DNA from 3 places in the Pseudomonas sp. SDO5271_S396 genome. Region 1 is predicted to be linked to each of the others. Evidence: riboswitches for the same ligand, from Rfam matches in the RefSeq annotation. Region 1 holds a riboswitch; each other region holds the start of a gene.
The links. Region 1 has a riboswitch for cobalamin ahead of cobO (cob(I)yrinic acid a,c-diamide adenosyltransferase). Riboswitches for the same ligand answer to the same signal wherever they lie in the genome.

Region 1 (3,270 bases):
TAGATGGCGTCGCGGTCGGCCTGGGGAAAGGCGTTGTCAGTCATGGCCTCTTCGCGGGCAAGCCCGCTCCCACACATGGATCGGTGAGTGCTGTCGAGGGGCAAGCGGGCCCAAGATCCGGCGCAAACAAAGCGGCAACCGCCACCGGATTCGACGGAAAGTAAAAGTGCACGTAAGACGCCGTCATCCGTCCCTGCCGATAGACCGCTTCGGCACCGCGCCCGCCATTGGGGCTCAGGCCACGGGCAATGGGCTGCCACTCGGTGGTGGTCAGGGAATGGTGATAGGTGTGGCCGCGCAACGTGCCTTCGGGCAATTCGACATTTTGCAGCGCCAGGGCCGCGAGTTTCTTCTGCATCACCGCATCACCCTGCAACAGGCCGACCAGTTCGGCATGATTGCCGTCGACATCGGTCAGCGAGTCCAGCAGGTAGAGCATGCCGCCACATTCGGCGAGCAGGGGTTTACCGGCGGCATGGTGGGCGCGGATGGCGTCGAGCATCGGCGTGTTTTCCGACAGCGCCTGATGATGCAGTTCCGGGTAACCGCCCGGCAGATAGAGGCTGTCGGCATCAGGCAATTGGCGATCATGGATCGGCGAGAAAAAGCGCAACTCGGCGCCCATCGCCCGCAACAGGTCGAGGCTGGCGCCGTAAGTGAAAGCAAAGGCTTCGTCGCGCGCCACGGCGATACGCACACCGTCCAGCAAAGGCTCGATCTCGGTCACAGACGGCGCGGCAAAGGCCACCGGCGGCGGCAACGCGACTTCGCAACTGCTGCCCAACGCCTCGGCGGCGGCGTCCAGGCGCAGGTCCAGGTCATTCAATTCGCTGGCTTGCACCAGGCCCAAGTGGCGACTGGGCAATTCGATACCAGTCTCGCGGGACAGCGCGCCATACCAACGCAGGCCTTCGGTGAGGCTGCCTTCGAGCAACTGCGCATGGCGCAGGGTACCGACGCGGTTGGCCAACACACCGACGAACGGCAAGTCCGGCTGGTAGCGCGCAAGGCCCAGGGCCAATGCGCCGAAGGTCTGGGCCATGGCCGTGCCGTCGATCACGCCGAGCACCGGCACGCCGAAGTGCCGCGCAAGGTCGGCGCTGGATGGCGTGCCGTCGAACAGGCCCATCACGCCTTCGATCAGGATCAGGTCGGCCTCCCCCGCCGCTTCCCACAACAGGCGACGACTTTCCTGCTCGCCCACCATCCACATGTCCAATTGATACACCGGCGCACCGCTGGCGCGTTCGTGGATCATCGGGTCGAGGAAGTCCGGGCCGCATTTGAACACACGCACCTTGCGCCCCAGGTTGCGGTGCAAACGGGCCAGCGCGGCGGTGACGGTGGTTTTGCCCTGGCCGGACGCCGGTGCGGCGATCAGGACGGCCGGGCAATGACGGGTTTGATTCAAAGTTCGACGCCCTTCTGTGCCTTGATACCGGCCTGGAATGCGTGCTTGAGCATGCCCATTTCTGTGACGGTGTCGCCCATCTCGATCAATTCGGGCTTGGCACCACGACCCGTCACCACCACGTGCTGCATGGGCGGGCGGGCTTGCAGGTCGCTGAGCACCTGATCGAGATCGAGATAACCGTGCTTGAGGGCGATGTTCAGCTCGTCCAGCACCACCAGGCCAATGGAAGGATCTTGCAGCAGCTCGCGGGACACCGCCCAGGCGGCTTCGGCGGCGGCGATATCGCGCTGGCGGTCCTGGGTCTCCCAGGTAAAGCCTTCGCCCATCACATGGAAACGCACCTGCTCCGGAAAGCGCCGGAAGAACAGTTCTTCGCCCGTGCTGTTACGCCCCTTGATGAACTGCACCACACCGCACTGCATGCCGTGGCCCATGGCGCGGGCCAGCATGCCGAATGCCGAACTGCTCTTGCCTTTGCCATTGCCGGTCAACACCAGCAGCAAACCGCACTCGTTCGGGGAATTGGCGATGCGCTCGTCGATCACGGCTTTTTTACGCAGCATGCGCGCCAGGTGGCGCTCGTCGCGGTCGGGGGAATCAGTCATGGCAGCTCTCCGTTGGGGCTGGACAAAAACGGCGGGCAGGAAAAAGGAACAGCAGACAGCCAAGCATCGCCCACCGTGATGCTGTTGAATGCTTCAGGCCGGTCTCCGGGCTCATGAGTGGCGCTTGCCGGAGCAGGCAGGCCGACGGCGCGCCTTCCCATATCGCACGCGATACAGTGGCTAAAGGCACCGTCTTGACTCATTTACCGTTGCGGGGGCAGCGCCGGATTCGCGGCAGCATGGTGGTCACATGCGCTCGCTCACCGGCTTCCCTGTTTCACTCTGTCGACACATGGGCCACAGAGCACCTGAAACAAGCCGCGAAGGTTAGTGGGTTGGGGGTGGAGCGTCAATTAAAGCCGGCCCTGCGCTTGAACCATCGGACCGCCGTGTACCTCTACTCCTACAGGCATCCAGGAGAACACCATGCATAAAACAAGACTCGCGCTGCTGATCATGCTCGCCGGCAGCCTCGCTGCCTGTGGCGAAAGCTCTACCTTGCAGGTTTCCGATGGCACGGGGCCTTCGCCCACGTTACCGGAGCCGAACAAGACATTGATCCCCACCGTCAACATCGCTCCCGCCGTGGGCTGGCCCGCCGGCGCGAAGCCGGTAGCCGCCGCCGGTACTCAGGTCGGCGCGTTTGCCGAGGGCCTGGATCATCCGCGCTGGCTGTACGTGCTGCCCAATGGCGATGTGCTGGTGGCGGAAACCAATGCGCCGCCCAAGCCGGATGACGCCACCGGTATTCGCGGCTGGGTGATGGAGAAGGTCATGGGCAGTGCCGGCGCCGGAGTGCCAAGCCGAATCGCATCACACTGCTGCGCGATGCCGACCACGACGGCATCGCCGAAACCCGCACGGTGTTCCTGGCAAACCTCAATTCTCCGTTCGGCATGACCCTGGTGGGCAACGACCTGTACGTGGCCGACTCGGACCAGTTGCTGCGTTTCCCTTATCAACCGGGGGAAACCTCGATCAAGGAGGCCGGCACCAAGGTCGTCGACCTGCCCGGCGGCACCCTTAATCACCACTGGACCAAAAACGTGGTGGCGAGCAAAGACGGCAGCAAGCTGTATGTGAGTGTGGGCTCCAACAGTAATGTCGGCGAAAACGGTCTGGAGGCCGAACAAGGTCGGGCGGCGATCTGGGAAGTGGACCGTGCCAGCGGCCAGCACCGCATCTTCGCCTCCGGCCTGCGCAACCCCAACGGCATGGCCTGGGAACCGCAAAGCGGCAAGCTATGGACCG
Region 2 (3,270 bases), on a different contig from region 1:
AGCCAGAACAGAATGCCCCGGGCTTGTTCGGAACTGGCGGATTTGGTGATCAGGAACGCGGTGAGCGCGTTGAACAATTGCGAGCCGGCGATGCCCGCGAGGATGATCTGGCCGGTGCCGCTGGCCGAACCGCTGGCGCGCGCCAGCAAGATCACCAGCGCAAACGCCGCCATGGCGCCGACAAATGCACCCGCCGACAACGACACCAGCCCGCCGCCCACGCCAATCAAGGCCACCAGCACCGCACCGGTGGATGCGCCGGCGCTGATGCCCAGCAGGTACGGGTCGGCCAACGGATTGCGCAGCAGCGATTGCAAAATCACCCCGCAGGTCGCCAGCCCGGCACCGCACGCGGCGGCGACCAGGGCACGGGTCAGGCGGTAGTTCCACACCACGCCCTCGTCGATGGGGTCGAGGACGTAGCCGGCGGCCCACAGTTTATTGGCCAGTACCTGAAACACGACGTCGGGCGAAATGGCGGTTTCGCCGATGGCCACGCCAGCCAGTACCGCGGCCAGCAGCAGGGCCAGGGCGAGTAGGGTGCGCATCATTTGGGCAAGTCGTAGCCGTCGATGGCCGTGGCCAGTTGTTCCAGCCCGTCGAACATGCGAATGCTGGCCTGCAGCGCCAGGGCATCGAGGATGATGATGCGGTTGTTTTTCACCGCGTCCATGTTGCGCGTGACCGGGTCGCTGCGCAGGAAGGCGAGTTTCTTTTCATGGTCGTCGGCGGGGTAGCGGCGGCGGTCCATGCGGGCGATCACGAGGAAGGTGGGGTTGGCCTTGGCGAGGGTTTCCCAGCCGACGGCGGGCCACTCTTCATCGGACTGCACCACGTTATGCAGACCGAGGGTCTGCAGCATGAATTGCGGAATGCCTTTGTGTCCGGCCACGTACGGGTCGCTGGCCATTTCCGAGCTGGAGAACCATACCAGCGCGCTGGCCTGCTTGAGGCCCTTGCTCTGCGCGGTGGCCACCGACTTGGCCAGGCGCGCCTTGAGCTCGTCGTTCAGTTGCTGGCCGCGATCCTGCACGTCGAAAATCTGCGCGAGCTGGCTGATGCTTTTATAGATAGTCTCGATGCGGAACGGCTCCAGGCGCGTGCCATCGGCGCCCACCAGGTTGTCCTTGCCTTCGCAGTCGGAGGGCAGCAGGTAGGTGGGGATCTTCAGCTCGTGGAATTGCTCGCGGGTACCGACCACGCCTTGCGGGCCTACCACCCATTCCAGCTCGGCGGCCACCAGTTGCGGGCGCTTGGCGATCACGGCCTCGAAGCTCGGTTCGTTGTTGGCCAGGCGCTCGATGCTGTCGTTCTGTGCCTTGAACTGCGGCAGCACATTGTTGAACCACAGCGAAGTGCCGACCACTTTATCGCCCACGCCCAGGGCGTAGAGCATTTCGGTGGCAGCCTGGCCGATGGTCACGCTGCGCGCGGGGGCCTGCTGGAAGGTGACGCGTGCGCCGCAGTTTTCCACGGTCAACGGGTACTGGGTGGGCGCGGCCTGGGCCAGGGCGCAGAAGCCGAGGCCGGCGAACAGGGCGGTGACACGTGGCAGCATGGGGGCAATCTCCGTTTGAACCGTACAGTGAGTTGGGGAGGTACGGTAATGGAAATACAGCCATGGACCGCCTGAAGGGCAGGGCAAGGATGTCCTTCCCGGACACCCCGCCGGTTAGTGATCGAGCTTGGGCCGGCAGGTCTCCTGACTCGTGCGTCATCACCACGCTTCGGCCTTCCCGGACAAGGTCCAGTGGCGCTCGGGAGCAGGCTCGGCAGCTACAGTTGCGGGGGCAGTTCCGATTGACGCGGGCGGGCCGCGCTTCGGATTCCCTATTAGTCCCGTTTGGGAACCGGCGCGGTATGGTAGTCGATTGGGCAGGCGATGGGGAACTTGGCCGCCCTTTGGTTCCTTAACTGACTGGCATTGGGGACAATGCCGGGTTATTTGCGATCCAGCCACACCGTCTGGGCGTTGCAGAACTCCCGCACGCCGAAGTGCGACAGCTCGCGGCCGAACCCGCTTTTCTTGATGCCGCCAAACGCCACCCGAGGGTCGGAGACGCTGAAGGCGTTGACGAAGATCCCGCCGGTTTCCAGCTGGTTGGCGATATGCCGGGCTTTGGCCGCATCGGTGGTGAAGATGCTGGCGGTCAGGCCGAATTCGCTGTCGTTGGCCAGGGCCACGGCGTGGTCGGCGTCGCGGGCGGTGATGATCGACGCTACCGGGCCGAACAGTTCCTGCTTGAACGAGGTCATCTGGTCGGTGACGTTGGCCAGCACCGTCGGCTCATAGTAGTTGCCGGCGCCGGGCACCTTGTTGCCGCCCAGCAGCAGGGTCGCGCCTTCCTCCAGAGTGGCCTGGACCTGGTCATGCAACTCGTCGCGCAGGTCGAAGCGGGCCATCGGGCCGATATAGGTGGTGGCCGAGGTCGGATCACCCATCACCAGTGCGCGGCTGGCTTCGAGGAACTTGGCGGTGAAGGCTTCGGCCACACTGGCTTCGATGATCAGGCGCTTGGCGGCGGCGCAGACCTGGCCGCTGTTCTGGAAGCGACCGATCAGCGCGGCCTGGACGGCGGCGTCGAGGTCGGCGTCGTTGAGCACGATGAACGGGTCGGAGCCGCCCAGTTCCAACACGCATTTTTTCAGCGCGGCACCGGCCTGGGAACCAATGGCGACACCGGCGCGCACGCTGCCGGTGAGGGTCACGGCGGCGATGCGTGGGTCGGCGATGGCCTTGGACACGCCGTCGTTGGCCACATTGATCACTTCGAACAGACCTTGCGCGAAGCCGGCTTTGCGGAACGCTTGCTGGATCAGGTAAGCGCTGCCCATCACATTCGGGGCGTGTTTGAGTACGTAGGTGTTGCCGGCGAGCATGGTCGGCACGGCGCCGCGCAGCACCTGCCAGACCGGGAAGTTCCACGGCATCACGGCGAGGACAGGGCCCAGCGGGCGGTATTCGATCTGGGCGCTGCCGTTGTCCACCAGGGTCGGTTCCGGTGCGAGCATGGCCGGACCGTGGGCGGCGTACCATTCGCCGAGCCCGGCGCATTTTTCGATTTCGGCACGGGCCTGGGCGATGGGTTTGCCCATTTCCAGGGTGATCATTTGCGCCATTTCTTCGGCTTGCTCGCGCAGCGCGGCGGCCAGGGCCAGCAACAGTTCGGCACGCTGACTGACCGGCTGGCGACGCCAGGTGCGGAAGGCGCTGGTGGCGCGGTCGAGAGCGGCGTCCAGTTGCGCTGCGGTTTCATAGGGGTAGCTGCC
Region 3 (3,270 bases), on a different contig from region 1:
AAGCCTGCGGTTTGGGCAATACGCTTGATCATGTCGGCAGGTCTCAGTGGCACGGGAACGCGGCGCTGTGGCGAGTATCGTGAGCAGCGTTGTGTACCGCTTCGATATGGGAGAAACCGGCGAAATACACCAGGCACGCGCCGAGGATCGACGCACCGATGGCGGCGGTCAGGCGTTGGCTGAGAGTGGTGGTGTTGCCTGTGGCGTGCGAAGTGCTGCTGATGATCGACATGGCGCGTCCCTTCAGGGTTTCAGGGTGATACGAGCGCATGAAAACCCCGCGAGCCAGGCACGCAGGGTTCTGAACAGCGCCCGCCCACCGCGGGTTTGTTATCTGATTTTTTCGGGCCGGTCTCCGGGCTTGCGAGGGGCTGTTCGCCTTTGAAAGTGTCGCCTTCCCATGCGTATGCACAGTGGATCTGACGCTTCGCTCGCTTACCGTTGCGGGGGCAGCACCGGACTTGCCATAGGGGTATGGCGTACCGGTTTCCCGTTTCACCCTGTGAAGGGCACCCGAAACAAGGTGTGTAGGAGAGCATGGGCGAGCAATGCGCGTCAAATACCAGAGGTTGATGACTCAAGTGTTATACGCCTCGTCCTTCCGACAGATCAGACAGTTCGACTCCTGAATAGGTAATTAACCCGCCTGGAACTGTTTTTAATCATATAGTCGAGGTTGGTAACGTCATAGCGTTCATCATCCTTGCCTGCGAACCCGAGGAAGCCGATACCAATATCCAATTGCTTAAGGAGTTCTGGGCGTGCGAGTAATTCCCGGGCAACTTTTTTTGCCAGTTCGGGAATGTCGCGATCTTCGGCTTTTTTTAGTTCGTTGAAGTTGACATAGCCGTTACCTGTGGTGTCGAAAGTGCTATGAAATAGCTTGGCAAACTCCATCAACCTACGATCACTCACCTGCGAAATCTCTTCCGCAAATGTTGCAACTGAGTCCAGATATATTTTTCCGTCTTCGACGCCACCATTGGGCATGAGATCGAGAAGGTTATAAAGGTCAGGGCGTGCCAGGAACTCTTTCATCGTGTCCATTTGTTCTTGGGTAGCCGGTTGGCCGTTCTCCAGTTTGCCTTGTGTCACTGATAGGCGGTATGGATCGTGAAGAAGTTGTTTCCCCAGGGATCGAGCGCAGAGCCCATTTCCATTACTTTTATCGCCAATTCTTTATCACCCAACGCCGCAAGAGGGCGTGAGGTTGAAGTTTGTGAGGTTTCATTCAGTTGTGCGAAATGCGGGGTGACGTCGGTGCGCATAGAGGTGGAAGTAGACATAGGTTTATCTCAACTGTTATATGTTGGATGGCTAACTGTCTAGGAGATGTCAAGTTTATGGCTGACTTAACTAGACAGAATGTTTGTGCTGCCTTCCCTATGTGGCGTGGGTCTTTTAATTGTTCCATGTACAGGGTTGATAAGTATTGCAAATTCATACGTCATGTATTCGCGTCAATATGATCAGGCCTGCAATGTCGGCAGGCAGTGTGCTTGTGGGTTCTTCAATAAAGCCCGCTGACATTGACCATCCCGACTGCACTGCGTAGCCTTGCACCCTCGAGGTTCTCCAGCCCAGGCCGGAGCTAAGAAGGGAACGCGGTCCAAGCCGCGGCTGCCCCCGCAACTGTGAAGGGTTCAACTGACTGCCACGCCACTGCCAAAACGGCGGGAAGGCGCAGCCAGCGCCGGTCGCAAGACCCGCACGCCCCAAGCCAGGAGACCTGCCTCGCAACCGATTTTCTACTTCAACCGGGCGGGGTGATCCGGTGACGAAATCCGCTGCTGCGCGCCGTCGCAGGGCCTATCGTCCCGTATGCCCGCCCCAAAGGGCATCCGATGAAAACACTGGCCAAACTCCCCGTCACCATCGTTACCGGTTTCCTCGGCTCGGGCAAAACCACCTTGCTGCGCCATATGCTCGACAACGCCCAGGGCCGTCGCATCGCCGTGATCGTCAACGAGTTCGGCGAGCTGGGCATCGACGGTGAAATCCTCAAGCAGTGCTCCATCGGTTGCACCGAAGAAGAGGCCGTTGGCCGGGTGTTCGAACTGGCCAACGGTTGCCTGTGCTGCACCGTGCAGGAAGAGTTTTTCCCGGTGATGCGCGAACTGGTAGCCCGTCGTGGCGACCTTGACCACATCCTCATCGAAACCTCGGGCCTGGCCCTGCCAAAACCTTTGGTACAAGCCTTCCAGTGGCCGGAAATCCGCAGCGCCTGCACCGTCGACGCGGTGATCACCGTGGTCGACAGCCCGGCCGTGGCCGCGGGCACCTTCGCCGCTTTCCCGGACCAAGTCGATGCCCAGCGCAAACTGGACCCGAACCTGGACCACGAATCGCCGCTGCACGAGCTGTTTGCCGACCAACTGGCCAGCGCCGACCTGGTGATCCTCAACAAGACCGACCTGATCAACCCGGAAGACCTGGCCCGGGTACGCCTGGAAGTCGCCGAAGAACTGCCGCCAGCGGTGAAGATCGTCGAAGCCAGCAGCGGTCGTCTGCCGCTGGACGTACTGATCGGCCTGGGCGCCGGCTCCGAAGAGCACATCGATGGTCGTCACAGCCATCACGATCATCACCACGAAGGTGAAGACGACCATGACCACGATCACGACGCGTTCGACTCCATTTCCATCGACCTGCCGCAAGCCGACGAAGCGTTGCTGCTCGACGCGCTGACCCAATTGGTGGTGCAACACGGCATCCTGCGCATCAAGGGCTTCGCGGCCATCCCGAACAAGCCGATGCGCCTGTTGATCCAGGGGGTGGGCACGCGTTTCGACAAGCATTTCGACCGTGCCTGGGGCGCCGATGAAGCCCGCACGACGCGCCTGGTACTGATCGGTCAGGAACTGGATGCGGCGGGCCTCGAAGCGCAACTGCGCGCTGCCCTCAGCGTCTGACCCATGCACCTGCTCAGGACCCAGCCCGGTGGTTTCGTCTCGGACGACAATATTGCCGACCTTGGACAAACCCCCGCCGAACTGGTGATCCTGTGCAGTGGCGACTCCAGCCTGGCGCTGCTGGCCGAAGCGGCCCAGCAGTTGCCCGACGATTACCCCAGCCTGCGTCTGGCCAACCCGATGCAGGTGCAGAACCATGCCTCGGTCGACCTGTATGTCGACGAAGTGCTGCGCCACGCCAAAGTCATCCTGATTTCGCTGCATGGCGGCATCGGTTATTGGCGCTACGGCATTGAACGCCTGGTGGAGTTGGCTGAACGCGGGGTGCAGCTGATTCTGGTCCCGGGAGACGATCGCC

Region 2: linked by a shared signal. The riboswitch ahead of ACW9IN_RS11235 (ABC transporter substrate-binding protein) and the one ahead of cobO (cob(I)yrinic acid a,c-diamide adenosyltransferase) in region 1 are both predicted to bind cobalamin.
Region 3: linked by a shared signal. The riboswitch ahead of cobW (cobalamin biosynthesis protein CobW) and the one ahead of cobO (cob(I)yrinic acid a,c-diamide adenosyltransferase) in region 1 are both predicted to bind cobalamin.

The regions. Positions count from the first base shown of each region.
Region 1 is NZ_JBSVWB010000013.1:118,703-121,972, forward strand. It holds gene bluB (5,6-dimethylbenzimidazole synthase) at 1-44, opposite strand, end outside; gene ACW9IN_RS12300 (cobyrinate a,c-diamide synthase) at 41-1,411, opposite strand; gene cobO (cob(I)yrinic acid a,c-diamide adenosyltransferase) at 1,408-2,019, opposite strand; cobalamin riboswitch at 2,099-2,346, opposite strand; partial or broken gene ACW9IN_RS12310 (PQQ-dependent sugar dehydrogenase) at 2,446-3,270, shown strand, end outside.
Region 2 is NZ_JBSVWB010000012.1:6,886-10,155, reverse strand. It holds gene ACW9IN_RS11240 (FecCD family ABC transporter permease) at 1-551, opposite strand, end outside; gene ACW9IN_RS11235 (ABC transporter substrate-binding protein) at 548-1,558, opposite strand; cobalamin riboswitch at 1,676-1,870, opposite strand; gene ACW9IN_RS11230 (aldehyde dehydrogenase family protein) at 1,942-3,270, opposite strand, start outside.
Region 3 is NZ_JBSVWB010000062.1:25,525-28,794, forward strand. It holds gene ACW9IN_RS27290 (CbtA family protein) at 1-32, opposite strand, end outside; gene ACW9IN_RS27295 (CbtB domain-containing protein) at 44-232, opposite strand; cobalamin riboswitch at 330-532, opposite strand; gene ACW9IN_RS27300 (hypothetical protein) at 610-1,038, opposite strand; gene ACW9IN_RS27305 (hypothetical protein) at 1,092-1,286, opposite strand; cobalamin riboswitch at 1,552-1,751, shown strand; gene cobW (cobalamin biosynthesis protein CobW) at 1,845-2,912, shown strand; gene cobN (cobaltochelatase subunit CobN) at 2,916-3,270, shown strand, end outside.